Regions from separate parts of the Cetobacterium sp. 2G large genome, predicted to be linked through region 2. Evidence: riboswitches for the same ligand, from Rfam matches in the RefSeq annotation. Region 2 holds a riboswitch; the other holds the start of a gene.
The links. A riboswitch is a leader RNA that binds a small molecule or an ion and turns the genes downstream of it on or off. The one in region 2 is predicted to bind S-adenosylmethionine.

Region 1 (8,257 bases), on a different contig from region 2:
TTTGTGGTTCAACGCTTTGACTTTGAACAACACCTGTTCCTGTTAATTCAACTTCAATATCACTACCCTTAAAAATTTCAATAACCTCTCTGGCACTTAACCCTTTTAGATCTGGCATTATAACTAATTCTTCATTATTTTCTATACTTCTCAAACTTCGTTTTCCTTGAACTCTTATGTTCTCTATCTTTTGTGAATAAATATTTTTTATCTTAGTTACCCTTTTTACAACTTCTCCTAATACTGGAGCTGCTGCTGTTCCGCCATATTTATCATACAAAACATCTCCTTGAGGCTTAAAAAACATAGCTAGTAGTATATACTGAGGTTTTTCTACAGGAAAAAATCCCATTACAGATGATAAATATTCATGCTTTACATATCTTCCATGTTCACTATATTGAGCAGTTCCTGTTTTTCCACCTATTCTATAATCATCAACATGAGCTTTTTTTACAGTTCCTTCCAATACAGCTAACTCCATCATCGCTCTCATCTCTTTTGATACTGCTTCTGTTATAATTTTCCCTTTTTGTATAGGTAAATTTCTTCTAACTACTAAACCATCTCTATCTGTTATTTTATCAACTATATATGGTTGATACATTACTCCACCATTTATTACTGCGGAAAAAGCCGTTATCATTTGAATTGGTGTTACGGCAATTCCTTGTCCAAAGGACATTGTACTTTTTTTCAATCCATTCCATCTTTTTACAGATTCTCTTCTAGGTTTTTTTTCATAAGGATAATCAACACCTGTTTTATCATATAATCCAAATCTCTCTAAATATGAGTCAAACTCCTCATTTGTAAATTTATCTCCTATTAATACCATTCCTACGTTACTTGACTTTTTTAATATCTCTTCAGTTGTTAAAATACCTTTTACACTTCTACTACTTTCTCTTATAGTATGTTTATATTTCGTTATGGTTCCATTTCCAATATCAAAATTAGTATTTCTTCTTATTTTTTTCTCTTGTAAGGCTGCGGCTATTACAAGTGGTTTAAATATAGATCCCGGCTCTACTTGGGATTGGAATATTGGATTAGCTACATTTTTTTTATTTTTTCTAAAAAATGAAGTTGCTAATATTTTACCATTATTTGGATCCATTAAAACAGCGTACGCCTCTTCTGAATTTGTTTTTTTAAACTGTTTTTCCATTTCATCATTTAAAATATATTGTAAATCATTATCAACAGTTAAATGAATATTCATACCATCTAAATTAACTTTTGTTCTAGCACTAGAAGTAGGCAATCCGATTCCTAAACTTCTAATACTTGGGATTATTCTAGATATTTTATCCCCTTTTAAATAATTTTCATAAAAAAGTTCTATTCCAAAAATCCCTTCTTTTTCTGTACCCTTCTTAAAACCTATATTTCCAACTAAAAAGAAATATTGATCCGGCTTGTAATATCTTCTTTCTTTTCTTCCACTTAAAAATATAATATTTTTACCTTTTATATTATATTTTTCTAAAATCTCTTCAATCTCTTTTTTCTCTACATCATCTATATTCCTGTTTAATCTTTTATAAACTCTTTCCTCTTTTCCTAGTTTATTTATTGTATTTAACAATGGTCTATAGTTATCTCTTATATACTTCTTATTTACTAACTCTTTTAAAGCTTCAGGTGCCTCTAAAGATTTTATAAATCTTTTGGGATCAACTGATAATTCGTACATATTAATACTATATGCTAACCCTTTTCCCTTTGAATCGTATATGTTTCCTCTTTCTCCACCTTCTCTTCTTTCGACATTTATCTGCTTATTTATAGCTTCTTTATAATTGTTTGAATCAAATAATTGTATCTGAATCATTCTAAATATTAAAATAAAAAAACAAAATAAAATTATATCTGAAGCTATAAACGATCTTAGTATAAAATTATTTTTCATTTTTATTTTTTTCCATTTAAAAAAAACGTATAGATTATATATTAACATTAAAACTACCGCAACTGTTAATAAAAATTTTCTATAATATAAAGAAAGCCCGATACCAAATATCTGTATCAAAAGTAAAAATATTTTTAGTTTCTTATTCAATTCTCCACCCTCTTTTTATTTTTCTTTTAAATATTATATCAAATATTGACAAAATAATGTATAATAAGAATAAAATTCCACAAAAAGGAGTATTTATATGAATGTTTTATTTCTATTGCTTTTTATGACCACTTCAGCCTTTGCACTCAATATTGGAGTTATCGACTCTGAATACATCTTTAGTCAATACAATAAGCGTTTTGAAATGGAAGAAAAACTTGAAAATAAAAGATTAGAGTTAAATTCAGAAATTGAAGGATTAAGACAAAGCTTATTAGAACAAGAGAAGATTATCAAATCAAATTCAAAAATTACAGAAGATGACAAAAAAAAATTATTAGATTTAAAAAAACAATTTCAAGAAAAGATTGAGACTTCTGAACGTGTTTTTCAAGAGGATCAACAAAATTTTATTTATGATATAAAATTCGAAATAGATTCTGTTGCTATTTTAATTGGAAAACAAAAAAATTTAGAAATGGTTATTGAAAAAAGTGCTACAATTTATGGTGGTGTTGACCTAACTGAAGATGTTCTTAATTTTTTAAACAATAAAGAGTCTTATAAACTAGATACAACTAATCTTTTGAAAAAGCAATTGTAAAAAAGGGCTAAGCATAATTTATCCCTTTTTTTATTTTACAAAAAATAAAAAAAAAGCACATATGTGCTTTAAAAGTTCAAATGGTGGAAACAACTGGACTTGAACCAGTGACCCCCTGCTTGTAAGGCAGGTGCTCTCCCAACTGAGCTATGCTTCCAAATGGTACCCCGTAGGGGAATCGAACCCCTGTTTATAGAGTGAAAATCTATTGTCCTTACCACTGAACGAACGGGGCAACTATCGCTGACGCGTTGTTGCTACATAATAATAGTACCATTTTTTTCATTCTTTGTCAATAGTTTTTTAATTTTTTATCTCTTCCCATTCTTTTTCTTTAAATCCTATTAAAACCTTGTCTTTCCCTATAAGTAGCGGTCTTTTTACTAACATTCCATTAGTTGATAGAATATCTAAAAGTTCATCTTCATTGTTTTGAGCTACTTTTTCCTTTAAGTTCATCTCTCTATATAGAATACCACTTGTATTAAAAAACTTTTTTATTGGCTGACCACTTAAAGTAATCCATTTTTTTAACTCCTCTTTTGTTGGTTTATTTTCAACAATATGTCTTGACTCAAAATCCACTCCATTTTCTTCTAGCCATTTTTTTGCCTTTGCACACGTTGAACATTTAGGATAATTTACAAATAAATATTTCATAATTCACCTCTCCTTTTCTTTTTTTATAGCTTAACACTAAAATAAAAAAAAGGGAAGTACATTCTTCCCTTTTTTCGTATAGTATTATCTGTTTAAATATTTTTTTAACTCTTCAGCTTTATTTACTCTTTCCCAAGGTAAATCTAAATCTGTTCTTCCAATATGTCCAAAAGCTGCTAAATCTTGATAATTAAAGTTTCCACTTCTTAACTCTAAATCTCTTTCAATTCCTCTTGGTGTTAAATCAAATACATTTTGAACAGCTTCAGCTAATTTAATTTCATCTACTTTTCCTGTTCCAAACGTTTCCACTTTTACAGATGTTGGCTCAACTACTCCAATAGCATATGATAATTGAACTTCACATTTATCAGCTAAGTCTGCTGCAACAATATTTTTTGCTACCCATCTAGCTGCATATGCAGCTGATCTATCAACCTTTGAAGGATCCTTTCCAGAGAAAGCTCCTCCTCCATGTCTGAAAAACCCACCATAAGTATCAACAATTATTTTTCTTCCAGTTAATCCTGTATCTCCATGTGGTCCTCCAATTACGAATCTTCCAGTTGGATTTATATGATAATTTTTTACTTCTTCTGCATTTAAGTTATATGCTTCTAAAACTGGCTTTATTACTAGCTCTTTTACATCTTTATGAATTTGCTCTTGAGTTACATCTGGATTATGTTGAACTGAAACTACAACAGTATCTACTCCTACAACTTTTCCATTCTCATCATAAGCTAATGTAACTTGAGACTTTGCATCTGGTCTTGCCCAAACTAACTCTTTTGATCTTGTTAATCTAGTCAATTTTACAATTATTTCTCTTGCTAAAACTAATGCTAATGGCATTAACTCCGGTGTTTCTTTTACAGCTCCACCAAACATTATTCCTTGATCTCCTGCTCCTCCTACATCTACACCCATAGCTATATCAGGAGATTGAGAATGAATTGCATTTAAAACTCCGCAATCTGAATCAAATCCCATTCCTTGTTTATATCCAATTTCATCTATTTTATTTCTAACTATATCTTGTATATCAATATAAGTTGTTGTTGTTATCTCTCCTCCTACAACAACTTGTCCTGTTGTACAGAAAACCTCACAAGCTACTCTTGCTGCTGGATCATTTTTAATACATGCGTCTAATACTGCATCTGATATTTGATCTGCTATTTTATCTGGATGTCCTGGTGATACACACTCCGAAGTAAAGTAAGTTAAATTTTTCATTGTTTCCTCCTAAATATTAATCAAAAGAGATAAAAAAAGCCTTTTATCTCTCCAGAAAGATAAAAGGCTTTATGCTCTTATAAGTCATCTTTCTGGAATTAGCACCACACCTCTAAGGTAGGTTGCTGAAACGTCATAGGGCCAGTCCCTCAGTCTCTCTTGATGATTTTGTTTTTTTTGTAACTAAATTATATATTATTTGTATTATTTAGTCAATATTTTTTTATTTTTTCTCTTCAATTAATGTTAAATTAACCATTTTATTAAAGATTGTAGCTATATAATTAAGCTGTGATAATCTATTATTTTTTATAACCTCATCTTTGTCCATTACCATTATAGATTCAAAGTATCTATTGATAATATCTTCAGTTGATAAAAGTACATTTAAGTATCCTATATAATTTTTAGCAACTAACATCTCTTTTGCATCTCTTGCAACTTCTTGAGATTTATCAAATAGTTCTTTCTCTATCTCTTCTTTTAAAAGATTAGGATCTACCATAACTCCCTCAAATCCTTTAGAGATATTTCCAACTCTTTTCATTAATGAAACTAAGTTATTAAAGCTATCCATTTTTGTAAATTCATCAACTGCTTTTATTCTTAATAAAGTATCAACTAAGTTATCAAAACTCTTATCTACAACTGCAGATACAATATCCTTTGAATATCCCATTTCTGTAAATACATTTAATGCTCTTTGCTTAAAGAACTCCATTACTTCATTTAAAACTTCAGCTTTATCTCTTTTTAATACTCCTGCAGCAGCAAGTGTGTCTAAAGCTCTTTCCACTAAAGCCTTTAAAGAAATATTTAAATTTGAATCTAAAACAATATTTACAATACCTAAAGCTGCTCTTCTTAAAGCAAATGGATCCTTAGAACCACTTGGAATTATTCCAACACCAAAACATCCACAAAGAGTGTCTATTCTATCAGATATTCCTGCTATAATTCCTTCTACACCTTTTGGTAAAAGATCTCCTTGATATCTTGGGTAATAGTGTTCTTCAATTCCCTTTGCTACTAACTCAGACTCTCCTGATTTTAGTGCATAGTCTGCTCCCATAAATCCTTGAAGTTTTGTAAACTCTTTTTCTCCAATCATGTTAGAAACTAAATCAGCTTTTGCTAGTAAAATTGTTCTATCAATAGTTTCTTTTCTAGTTTCCATTCCTGTAGCTTCTATTAAATAATCTGCTATTTTTTGAGATCTTTCAATTTTGTTATATATAGTTCCTAAATCTTTTTGGAATACAACTTGTTTTAATTTCTCCACATTTTCTACTAGAGGCTTCTTTAAATCTTCGTGGTAGAAGAATCTTGCATCAGCAAGTCTCGCAGATAAAACCTTCTCATTTCCTTTTCTAACTTGTTCAGAATCTTCAATACCATTTCTAATTACAACAAATTTAGGTAAAAGTTTTCCTTCTAAATCTAAAATAGGAAAATATCTTTGGTGAACTTGCATAGATATAATTAAAACATCTTGGGGAACTTCTAAGAAATCAGAATTAAATGTTCCAACTATTGGATATGGATATTCAACTAAGTTTGCAACCTCTTTTAATAAATCTTCATCTACTAAAACTTGCTCATTAGAATCCTCACATTTTTCTTTTATAAGTTTCTTAATTAAGTTCTTTCTCTCTTCAACATCTATAATTACATTATTTTCTTTTATTTTTTCAAAATATTCATCAATAGTAGAAACCTCAAAATTACTTCCAAAGAATCTGTGCCCTCTAGATGCTCTTCCACTTTTTATTCCTTCTATTTCAAAATTTACTATTTCTCCATCTACTAAAGCTAAGAACCATTGAATTGGTCTAGCAAACTTTAATTTTTTCATTCCCCACTTCATTGATTTAGGGAAGTTTATCTCTAGTACCAATTCTTTTAAAAGATCAGAAAGTAGAGCTTTTGTACATTCACCTTTTAAAAACTTTCTAACTGCTATATACTCCCCTTTAGGAGTTTCTATGATTTCTAAATCTGTAGCTTCTACGCCTTGAGATTTAGCAAATCCTAATCCTGCTCTTGAAATTTCTCCATTTTCACCAAAAGCAACTTGTTTTGCAGGTCCCATATTTAAGATATCTAAGTTTTCTTGAGTTTCTGCCAATCCCTCTACTAAAACAACCAGTCTTCTTGGTGTTCCAAAAGTTTTTATTTCATCAAATTTTATTCTTTTTTCATTTAACTTACCTTCTAAGTTCTCTTTCATCTCTTTTAGAGTTTGAACAAGGAATCTTGCAGGTAACTCTTCCATTCCTATTTCAAAAAGTAATCTCACTTTCTATTCCTCCTCTTTTTTCCTTTTACTTTTTTTTCAGTAAAGGGTATCCTAGTTCTTTTCTATTTTGTACAAATACTTCTGCACATCTCTTAGCTAGGTTTCTAACTCTTAAAATATAAGCCATTCTCTCTGTTGTAGAGATTGCTCCTCTTGAGTCTAGAACGTTGAATGTGTGAGAACATTTTAAAACATAGTCATATGCTGGCATTACTAAATTTTCGTTTAATGCTCTATCAGCTTCTTTTTCATAATCATCAAACCATCTAAAGTGGCTTTCTAAATCTGCTACTTCAAATGAGTATTTTGAATTTTCATACTCGTACTGATATCTCATATCTCCATATTTAATTCCTGGTGCCCACTCTAAATCATACACATTTTCTTTATTTTGAATATATAATGCTAATCTTTCTAATCCGTATGTTATTTCAACAGGAACAACTTCTAACTCCAATCCTCCAACTTGTTGGAAATATGTAAACTGAGTTACTTCCATTCCATCTAGCCATACTTCCCATCCTAATCCCCATGCTCCTAATGTTGGTGACTCCCAGTCATCTTCAACAAAACGAATATCATGCTTTAAAGGATCGATTCCTAAAACTTTTAGTGATTCTAAATAAAGCTCTTGAATGTTGTCTGGTGATGGTTTCATTATAACTTGAAATTGGTGGTGTTGATAAACTCTATTTGGATTTTCTCCATATCTACCATCCTTTGGTCTTCTTGATGGTTCAACATATGCTACATTCCATGGCTCTGGTCCTAAAGACATTAAAAATGTATTCGGATTAAATGTTCCAGCTCCTGTTTCTATATCGTATGGATTTCCAATGATACACCCTTTTGAACTCCAATACTGCTGAAGAGCAAATATCATCTCTTGAAATGTCATTTCACTTCCTCCTAATCTTTCTTTTTCCTTTTACTATCTAGTAAGCTATCTACTATTATTAAAATAACCCCTATATTTATCCAAACATCAGCTAGATTAAATACAAATACCCATATACCTCTAAAGTCAATCATATCAATGACAAATCCTCTATAGATTCTATCAATAATATTTCCTATTGCTCCACCTAAAATAAATGAATACCCTAACTTCTCAATAACTGAAAATTTATTTCTATTTTTAAAAAAGTAAAAACCTAATCCAAATATCACTACAATTGTTAAAATAGAGATTATATCAAGTTTTCCTTGAAACATTCCAAAGGCTATTCCTCTATTTTTTACATAAGTTAGATGGAAAAACTCTCCCAGAATTGGGAAAGTTTCTCCTTCTACTAACCAAGTATCTATTTCATATTTGGATATTTGATCTAAGAATACTAATAAAAATATTATCCCTATATATAACACAGCTCACCTCTTTGAATAATTA
Region 2 (8,257 bases):
GATGCATTCTCAATGTCAGCTATTTCAGTTGCAAAAGTAAAGAAAAATATAATGGCTATCGATAAAGCTTCAGCAGAGGCGTTAGTTGAAAGAGTAATGTCAATGAGTACAACAGAGGATATATTAGCAGAAATAGACAAATATAATGAAGAGCTATTAGGATAATACTTTCTAAAAAAGGTGAAACAATGTTTCACCTTTTTTTGTTTTTAGAGTATACTATTGTAAAAAAGTAATAGGGAGGGTGTTATGGGATTAAAAGATTTTAAAATAAAAGTTTCTAAAGAAAATATTCTACATAACTATCACTATTTAAAAAAACTTAGAAATAAAGAGATAATAGCTGTTGTAAAAGCTAATGCTTATGGGCATGGAATAGAAAATATAGTTAGATTTTTATCAGAAAATGGTTGTAAATATTTTGCAGTAGCTAGAGAGTGCGAAGCTGAAAAAATATTAAAGTTAAAAATAGAAAACATAAATATTATTATTTTAGAAACAATAGATGAAATAGAAATTTTAAAAAATAATAAAAATATTCATATGGTAATAAATAGTTTTAAAGATCTTTTAAATCTTTTAGATAAAGGAGTTTCAACACAACAATTACATTTAAAATTAGATTTTGGATTTGGAAGAAATGGAATTTTAGAAAAAGACTTTTTTAAACTAAAAGAGCTAATAAGAGAAAAAAATTTAAAATTTAAGGGTCTTTGTACCCATGTTTTTGCTGCAGATTATGATGATATGATTTTAATAGAAAAAAGATTTTCTCAGATGTTAAAAGAGTTAGGAGATGAGAGATTTGAGATTATTCATATGCAAAATAGTGCTGGAGTTATTTCAATAGAGGGTGAATTTTGCACTCATATACGGTGTGGAACTATTTTATTTGGACTTCAAGAAATAGGATACTATGATCCATGTATAAAAAGAGCTTTTAAGCTAAATGGTAGAATATTAGATATAAAAGATATAGATGATTTAAAATATATAGGATATGAAAAAAAAGAAAATTTAAATATAGGAAAATATAGAAAAGTAGCAAAAATTCGTTTAGGTTATGGAGATGGCTTTTCAAAAAGAAGTGAAGGTATTATGTCTATAATCAATAATAAAAAGTTTAAAATAGTTCATATTAGTATGGATAGTTCATTTATTTTAGTTGATGATTCAGTAAAAGAAGGGGATAATATTGAAATATTTCATGATTTAGAAGAAAGTATAAATCATTTAAAAGTTCCTCATTATGAATTTTTATCTTGTATAAATGACAGAATAAAAAGAGAATTAATATGACTATAAACAAAAATAAAATTTTATTTTAAAAAAATATTGACATTTTTTTTCAAATAAGATATTATACAGCAAACCATCAAGAGAGACCGAGGGACTGGCCCGATGACGTTTCAGCAACCTACCATTATGGTGTGGTGCTAACTCCAGATAGATGGGAGAAGTAGAAGTCTTGTTTACTTACTCTCATCTTAATTAAATATTAAGATGGGAGTTTTTTTTATACGGGAGGATAAAATGATTACTTTAGAAAGAGTGAATAAAATTTATAATAATGAGTTTCATGCTGTAAAAGATGTTTCTTTAAAGATTGAGAAAAGTGAAATATTTGGAATTATTGGATTAAGTGGAGCTGGAAAATCCTCTTTAATAAGATTATTTAATGGGTTAGAGCCATTGACAACAGGAAAAATAGAGATTGAAGGAGTAGATTTATCAAAACTTTCAAAAAAAGAACTATTAAATAAAAGAAAAAAAATTGGAATGATATTTCAACATTTTAATCTATTAAAATCTAGGACAGTTAAAGAAAATATAGCATTTCCTTTAGAAATTGATGGTTGGTCAAAAGTAGAAATTGATGTAAGAGTTAAAGAACTTTTAAAGTTAGTAGAACTTGAAGATAAAGAGGAATTTTATCCGACTCAACTCTCTGGAGGACAAAAACAAAGAGTTGCAATAGCTAGAGCCTTAGCTAATAATCCAGATATTCTCTTATCAGATGAAGCAACATCCGCTTTAGATCCAAAAACTACAAAGTCTATATTAAAACTAATTAAAGATATTCAAAAAAAAATGGGATTAACAGTTGTCTTAATAACTCATCAAATGGAAGTTATTAGAGAGATTTGTGACAGAGTAGCTGTTATGTCAAATGGTGAAGTTGTAGAAACTGGAAAAACATATGAAATATTCTTAAGTCCAAAAACAGAGATTACAAAAGAACTAATATCATATGTTCCACCTCAAGAAAAAGAGGAGATTGATTACATAAAAAAATCTGGAAATAAAGTTATAAAATTAATGTTTTTAGGCTCAGTAGCAGGAGATCCTATATTATCTAAAGCTGTAAAAAAGTTTAATATAGATATAAATGTCTTAGGTGGCGCAATTGATCTTTTATCAACTATGCAGGTAGGACATTTAATGGTTGAATTAATAGGGGATATGGATAAACAAAATGAAGCAATAGCTTGGTTTCCAAGTTTAGATGTAGGAGTGGAGGTTATTTACGATGGTATTTAATATGTTAATACAAGCGACGATAGAGACAATATATATGGTTTTATTATCTGCTGTGGTTTCATTAGGAATAGGATTTCCTTGTGGAATTTTAGCAGCAATTACATCAGATGGACATATATTTGAAAATAAGGGAATAAATAGAATTTTGAATGGAATTATAAATATAACAAGATCATTTCCTTATATAATTTTAATGATTTTATTATTACCACTATCTAGACTTATAATAGGAACGACAATAGGAAGTACAGCAGCAATAGTTCCTCTTTCTATATCGGCAGCTCCCTTTGTAGCAAGAATAGTTGAAAATTGTGTTTTAGAAGTGGATAGAGGAGTAATAGAAGCAAGTGAAAGTTTAGGAGCTAATAATTTTACAATAATAACTAAAGTAATGATTCCAGAATCGTTACCATCTCTAATCCAAGGAATAACACTATTAGTTATTAATTTAATAGGTTTATCTGCAATGGCTGGAGCTATTGGTGGTGGTGGACTTGGAGATTTAGCTATCAGATTTGGTTATAATAGATTTAAGTTAGATATAATGATTTATTCGGTTTTAATTATTATAGTTTTAGTTCAAGGAGTTCAATTAATTGGAAATTTAATATCAAATAGATTGAAAAAAAATGGGAGGTAGTTATGAAAAAATTAGTTTTAGTATTAGGTTTATTAGGATCAGTTATAAGTTTTGGGGCAAAATTAAAAGTTGGAGCTTCTCCAGTTCCTCATGCACAACTTTTACAATTAGTAAAAGATGATTTAAAAAATGAAAATGTAGAATTAGAAATAATAGAATTAACAGATTATGTAACACCAAATTTACTATTGGATTCAAAAGAGTTGGATGCTAATTTTTTCCAACATAAACCATATTTAGAAACTTTTTCTAAAGAAAAAAATTTAAAATTAGTATCAGCAGGTAATGTTCATGTAGAACCTTTAGGAGTTTATTCTAAAAAAGTTAATAAAATAGAGAATTTAAAAAAAGGTGGAGTGGTAGCAATACCAAACGATCCAACAAATGGTGGAAGAGCTTTAATTCTTTTACATAATAACGGTATTATAAAATTAAAGAATCCTCAAGATTTATTAGCTACAGAGTTTGATATTGTAGAAAATAAAAATAATTTAAAATTTAAGTCTTTAGATGCTGCTCAAATACCAAGAGCATTAGAAGATGTTGATTTAGCAGTAGTAAATGGTAACTATGCAATCGAAGCAGGACTTAATCCTTTAACAGAAGCTTTGATAATTGAAGGAAAAGAATCACCTTATGCTAACTTAATAGCTGTAAGAGAGGGAGATGAGAAAAAAGAGGATATTCAGAAATTAGTAAAAGCTTTACAAAGTGAAAAAGTAAAAGTTTTTATAGAAAATACTTATAAAGGTGGAGTAGTTCCAGCTTTTTAGAATAAAATAAAAAAGTGAGTTTTCAAACTCACTTTTTTATTTTATATCTAATTTGCAAACTTTTCTACATTTAACTTTCTTTTTTGTACAAAATATATCTTCTGAATTACAATTAGGACAAAAATCTAAATCTTTTTTTAATGTGGGAATAAAAGTTTGACCACAAGAGTTACATATAAATTGACAATGAGGAGTTTTAAAATCTCCTCCCTTTAATTGAATTCCATATCCCATAATAAGAGCTTCGGTTATTTTAACTCTTGCTGAATTAAGTATATTTTGAAAAGTTTGTCTTGAAACTCCCATTTTTTCAGCACACTCTTCTTGAGATAAATTTTCTAAATCTTTAAGTCTGATTGCTTCTAATTCTTCAATTTTTATATTATTAAAATGAATATTACAATTTTTACTTCCCTCAGGGATAAACTTTGTTTCATTTGGAATAAATTCTACACTTCTAACTTTAGTAGGTCTAGCCATATTTATTTTCCGCACTTACAATTACAAGAGTGTCCATGTCCATGATGATGTTCATGGTGATGCTCATGACTATTACATACTGCTTCTCCGTTAACTAGTATATGTTTAAAGAATCCATCAGCTATATCGTCACAAAATCCTTCTAGGCCAGAAAAAACTTTAATATCAAGAGATTTTAAGTTATTTAAAGCTCCTTCACCAATTCCACCACAAGCTACAAATTCAACGCCTAATTCCTTTAATTGTCCAGGAATAGCTCCGTGTCCATTACTTTTATGGTATTCTTTATTTGTACCATCATAAACAAAAAAACCTTCTGCTCTTCCAAAATGTTGACTAATTTTGTTATTTTCAGAAACAACTGCAATTTTCATAAAAACACCTCTTTTTTTAGTTATTGGCATATGCTATAATTAATATTAATTTTTTTTAGTAAAAAAGTCAAGAATTATTTTTTTAAAATTGACTGTTACGATTATTTTTGATAATATACATATATAAAAATGGTATAAATTAAAGGGAGTATAATGAAAACTGATTTATTAGTAATAAAAGATGAGTTAAAAAAATATGCAAAAACAATATCGAAACTATTTGCAATGGATGTTGGGATTTGTGATAAAAATCTTATAAGAATAACAGGAAGTGGACCTCAAAAAATAGGTGAAAAAATAAGAGGAAGAGCTAATAAAAAAACATTAGAAACCAAAGAAACAACAGTTATTTTAAATCCTAGAGAGGATGAGATTTGTAGTGGTTGTTCAGAAAAAGATTGTTGTTTAGAAGTATTAGAAATATCAACTCCAATAATGTATGAAGGAAAATTAATCGGTTTAATAAGTTTAGTTTCTTTTGATGAAAATCAAAAGAAAAGAGTTTTAGAAAATTTAAAAAATTATTTAGATTTTGTTGAACAAATGGCTGAACTGATAAGTATAAGATTTATTGAGTACAATGAAAGTTTAGAAAAAACAGAAAGAGAAAATGTTCTTACAACAATATTGAATACAATTCAAAAAGGTGTTTTGAGATTTAATAGTGAGGGGATAATAACAAGTATTAATAATTTTGCTTTGAAAAAGATAGAATCAGATAGTAGAATTCTTGGGAAAAAAATACAATTAAGCTCACAAAATGATTTTCTTATGGAAGAAGAGATATATAAATTGAAAGTTCAAGAAAAAGAGTTAACAGTTCTTGGAAAAATATTACCTTTTGAAGCTTTTGGAAAAAATGAAAAAATTTTTATTTTTGATGATATGAATAAGGTAAATGATGGAATTAGAGGCCTAGTTGAAACATCAAATAGTGTTTCATTAGAAAATATAATAGGTGATTCAGAGTTTACTAAACTATTGAGAGAAAGAATAAAACATGTTGCACCTTCAAAGTCAACGGTGTTGATAACAGGAGAAAGTGGAACAGGAAAAGAGCTAGTAGCGAGAGCTTTACACTATCATAGTTCAAGAAGAAATGCCCCCTTTGTTGTTATAAACTGCGCAGCAATTCCTGAGTCTCTTTTAGAAAGTGAACTATTTGGATATGTGAGAGGAGCTTTTACAGGTGCTGACAAAAATGGGCGTATGGGAAAGTTTGAGTTAGCAAATGGAGGAGTTATATTTTTAGATGAAATTGGAGATATGCCTTTATATTTGCAAGCTAAAATATTAAGAGTACTTCAAGAGAGAAAAGTAACAAGAGTAGGTTCAAATAGAGATATAGAGTTAGACATTAGAATTATTGCAGCAACAAATGTAGATTTAGAGAAAAAAATTCTTGAAAAAGAATTTAGAGAAGATCTTTATTATCGATTGAAAGTTATTCCTTTTGAAATAGCACCTTTAAGGGACAGAAGAGAGGATATTTTACCAATAACAAAAAATCTCATAAAAAAATATAATAGAATAACTGAAAAATACATAAGCTTTATTGATATAGAAGTAGAAAAGTTATTTTTAAATTATTCTTGGCCAGGAAATATAAGAGAATTAGAAAATGTAGTAGAGTTTATGTTTAATCTTTCAGATAATAGTGATATTTTAAGTTTATCCACAGTTCCTGAAAAGCTATTAGAAAATAGAAGAATAAATAATGAAATAGTTGTAGAGAAAAAAGAATCAAAAGATGTATCTTATATGGAAGATTTTCAAGTTGTGGAAAAAAGTTACATTGAAAAAGCACTCAAAATTTTTGGAAGAGATACAGAAGGAAAGAAAAAAATTGCAGATAAAATGGGAATAGGATTGACAACTTTATATAGAAAAATACAGAAATATAATATTTAGAATTTTCAAAATGAAAAAAACTATTTTCAAAATGAAAAAATTTTCAAAATGAAAAAAATAAAAATTAAATTTATATAAATATTGTTAAACTATATTTAAAGTTTACAGAAAATAATACAAAAAAAAATAAAAAATTACATAAATTTAATAAAAATATCTATTGGAATGAAAATTGCTTATTATATACTTGTATATTATAAAATAATTAGGTATTTAAAGGAGGAATTGAGAGTTATGATAGATAAAATTTTAAGTATTTTAAATGAAGAGATAGTTCCAGCAGAGGGGTGTACAGAACCGATAGCTTTAGCATATATAGGAAGTAAATTAACATCAATATTAGGTGGAGTTCCAGAGAAGGTTGATATCGCTTTATCAGGAAATTTAATAAAAAATGTTAAAAGTGTAAAAATACCAAACTCAGAAGGAATGGTAGGAATAGAGGCAGCTGTAGCTCTTGGAACAATTTTAGGAGATTCTAAAAAAGAGTTAATGGTTATATCAAGCGTTGATAAATCAAGATTAAATGAAGTTAAAGAGTATTTAGATAATAAAAAAGTTGTAGCTACTAAAATAGAAGGGGATGTAAAGCTTCATATGAGAGCTACAGGAGTTTTAGGACAAGATACAGTTACAATAGAGATTAAAGATTATCATACAAATATTGTTAAAATAGAAAAAAATGGTGAAATAATAAAAGGTGCATCTTGTGACGAAGTTGTTACTGGAGATATGATGACAGATAAAAGTTTTTTAACTGTTGAGTTAATCCATGATTTAGCTAAAACTATAGACTTAGCCTTAATTGCTCCAATTTTTGAAAAGGTTATAGCTTATAACTCAGCTATAGCAAACGAAGGTTTAAAAAATGATTATGGAATAAGTATGGGTAAAAGTTTATATGAAGGTATGCAAGAGGGAGTTTACGGTAAAGATTTAAAAAACAAAATTGTAAGTTTTGCAAGTGCTGGAAGTGATGCAAGAATGAACGGGTGTTCTATGCCAGTAATGACAACAAGTGGAAGTGGAAATCAAGGTATGTCTGCATCTTTACCAGTTATAAAGTACTGTGAAGAAAAAGGATTAACACATGAGCAATTAATAAGAGGACTATTCTTTTCGCATTTAACAACAATACATATAAAATCAAACGTTGGAAGATTATCAGCATATTGTGGAGTTGTTTGTGCTGGTGGAGGAGTAGCAGGAGCTTTAGCCTTTTTAGATGGAATGCCTTTAGACAGAATAGATGCAGCAATTGAAACAACTTTAGCAACATTATCAGGAATGCTATGTGATGGAGCAAAGAGTTCTTGTGCAACAAAAATAGCGAGTTCAATTGGAATGGCATTTGATTCATACTATTTATCTAAAAAGAAAAAGAACTTTGAATATGGAGAAGGAATAGTTGGTAAAGATGTTGAAGCAACTTTAGCCAATGTAAAGGTTTTAGCTCATGAAGGATTAAGACAGACAGATGAAGTTGTTTTAGAAATAATGTTAAATAACTAGTTTTAATATATGGTTTTAGGAGGAAA

Region 1: it holds a riboswitch for S-adenosylmethionine, as region 2 does, so the genes downstream of both, metK (methionine adenosyltransferase) here and H5J23_RS02485 (methionine ABC transporter ATP-binding protein) in region 2, are expected to answer to the same signal.

What each region holds. Positions count from the first base shown of each region.
Region 1 is NZ_JACHTH010000005.1:360,967-369,223, reverse strand. Features, by position in the region: gene H5J23_RS04570 (penicillin-binding protein) at 1-2,065, opposite strand, end outside; gene H5J23_RS04565 (OmpH family outer membrane protein) at 2,163-2,669, shown strand; tRNA gene H5J23_RS04560 (tRNA-Val) at 2,751-2,826, opposite strand; tRNA gene H5J23_RS04555 (tRNA-Glu) at 2,830-2,904, opposite strand; gene H5J23_RS04550 (arsenate reductase family protein) at 2,973-3,329, opposite strand; gene metK (methionine adenosyltransferase) at 3,414-4,568, opposite strand; SAM riboswitch class I at 4,650-4,737, opposite strand; gene glyS (glycine--tRNA ligase subunit beta) at 4,792-6,867, opposite strand; gene glyQ (glycine--tRNA ligase subunit alpha) at 6,893-7,765, opposite strand; gene lspA (signal peptidase II) at 7,777-8,235, opposite strand; gene ileS (isoleucine--tRNA ligase) at 8,255-8,257, opposite strand, start outside.
Region 2 is NZ_JACHTH010000003.1:265,517-273,773, reverse strand. Features, by position in the region: gene ptsP (phosphoenolpyruvate--protein phosphotransferase) at 1-165, shown strand, start outside; gene H5J23_RS02490 (alanine racemase) at 250-1,299, shown strand; SAM riboswitch class I at 1,370-1,457, shown strand; gene H5J23_RS02485 (methionine ABC transporter ATP-binding protein) at 1,534-2,541, shown strand; gene H5J23_RS02480 (methionine ABC transporter permease) at 2,531-3,181, shown strand; gene H5J23_RS02475 (MetQ/NlpA family ABC transporter substrate-binding protein) at 3,184-3,954, shown strand; gene H5J23_RS02470 (DUF134 domain-containing protein) at 3,991-4,434, opposite strand; gene H5J23_RS02465 (NifB/NifX family molybdenum-iron cluster-binding protein) at 4,437-4,808, opposite strand; gene H5J23_RS02460 (sigma 54-interacting transcriptional regulator) at 4,962-6,719, shown strand; gene H5J23_RS02455 (serine dehydratase subunit alpha family protein) at 6,945-8,231, shown strand.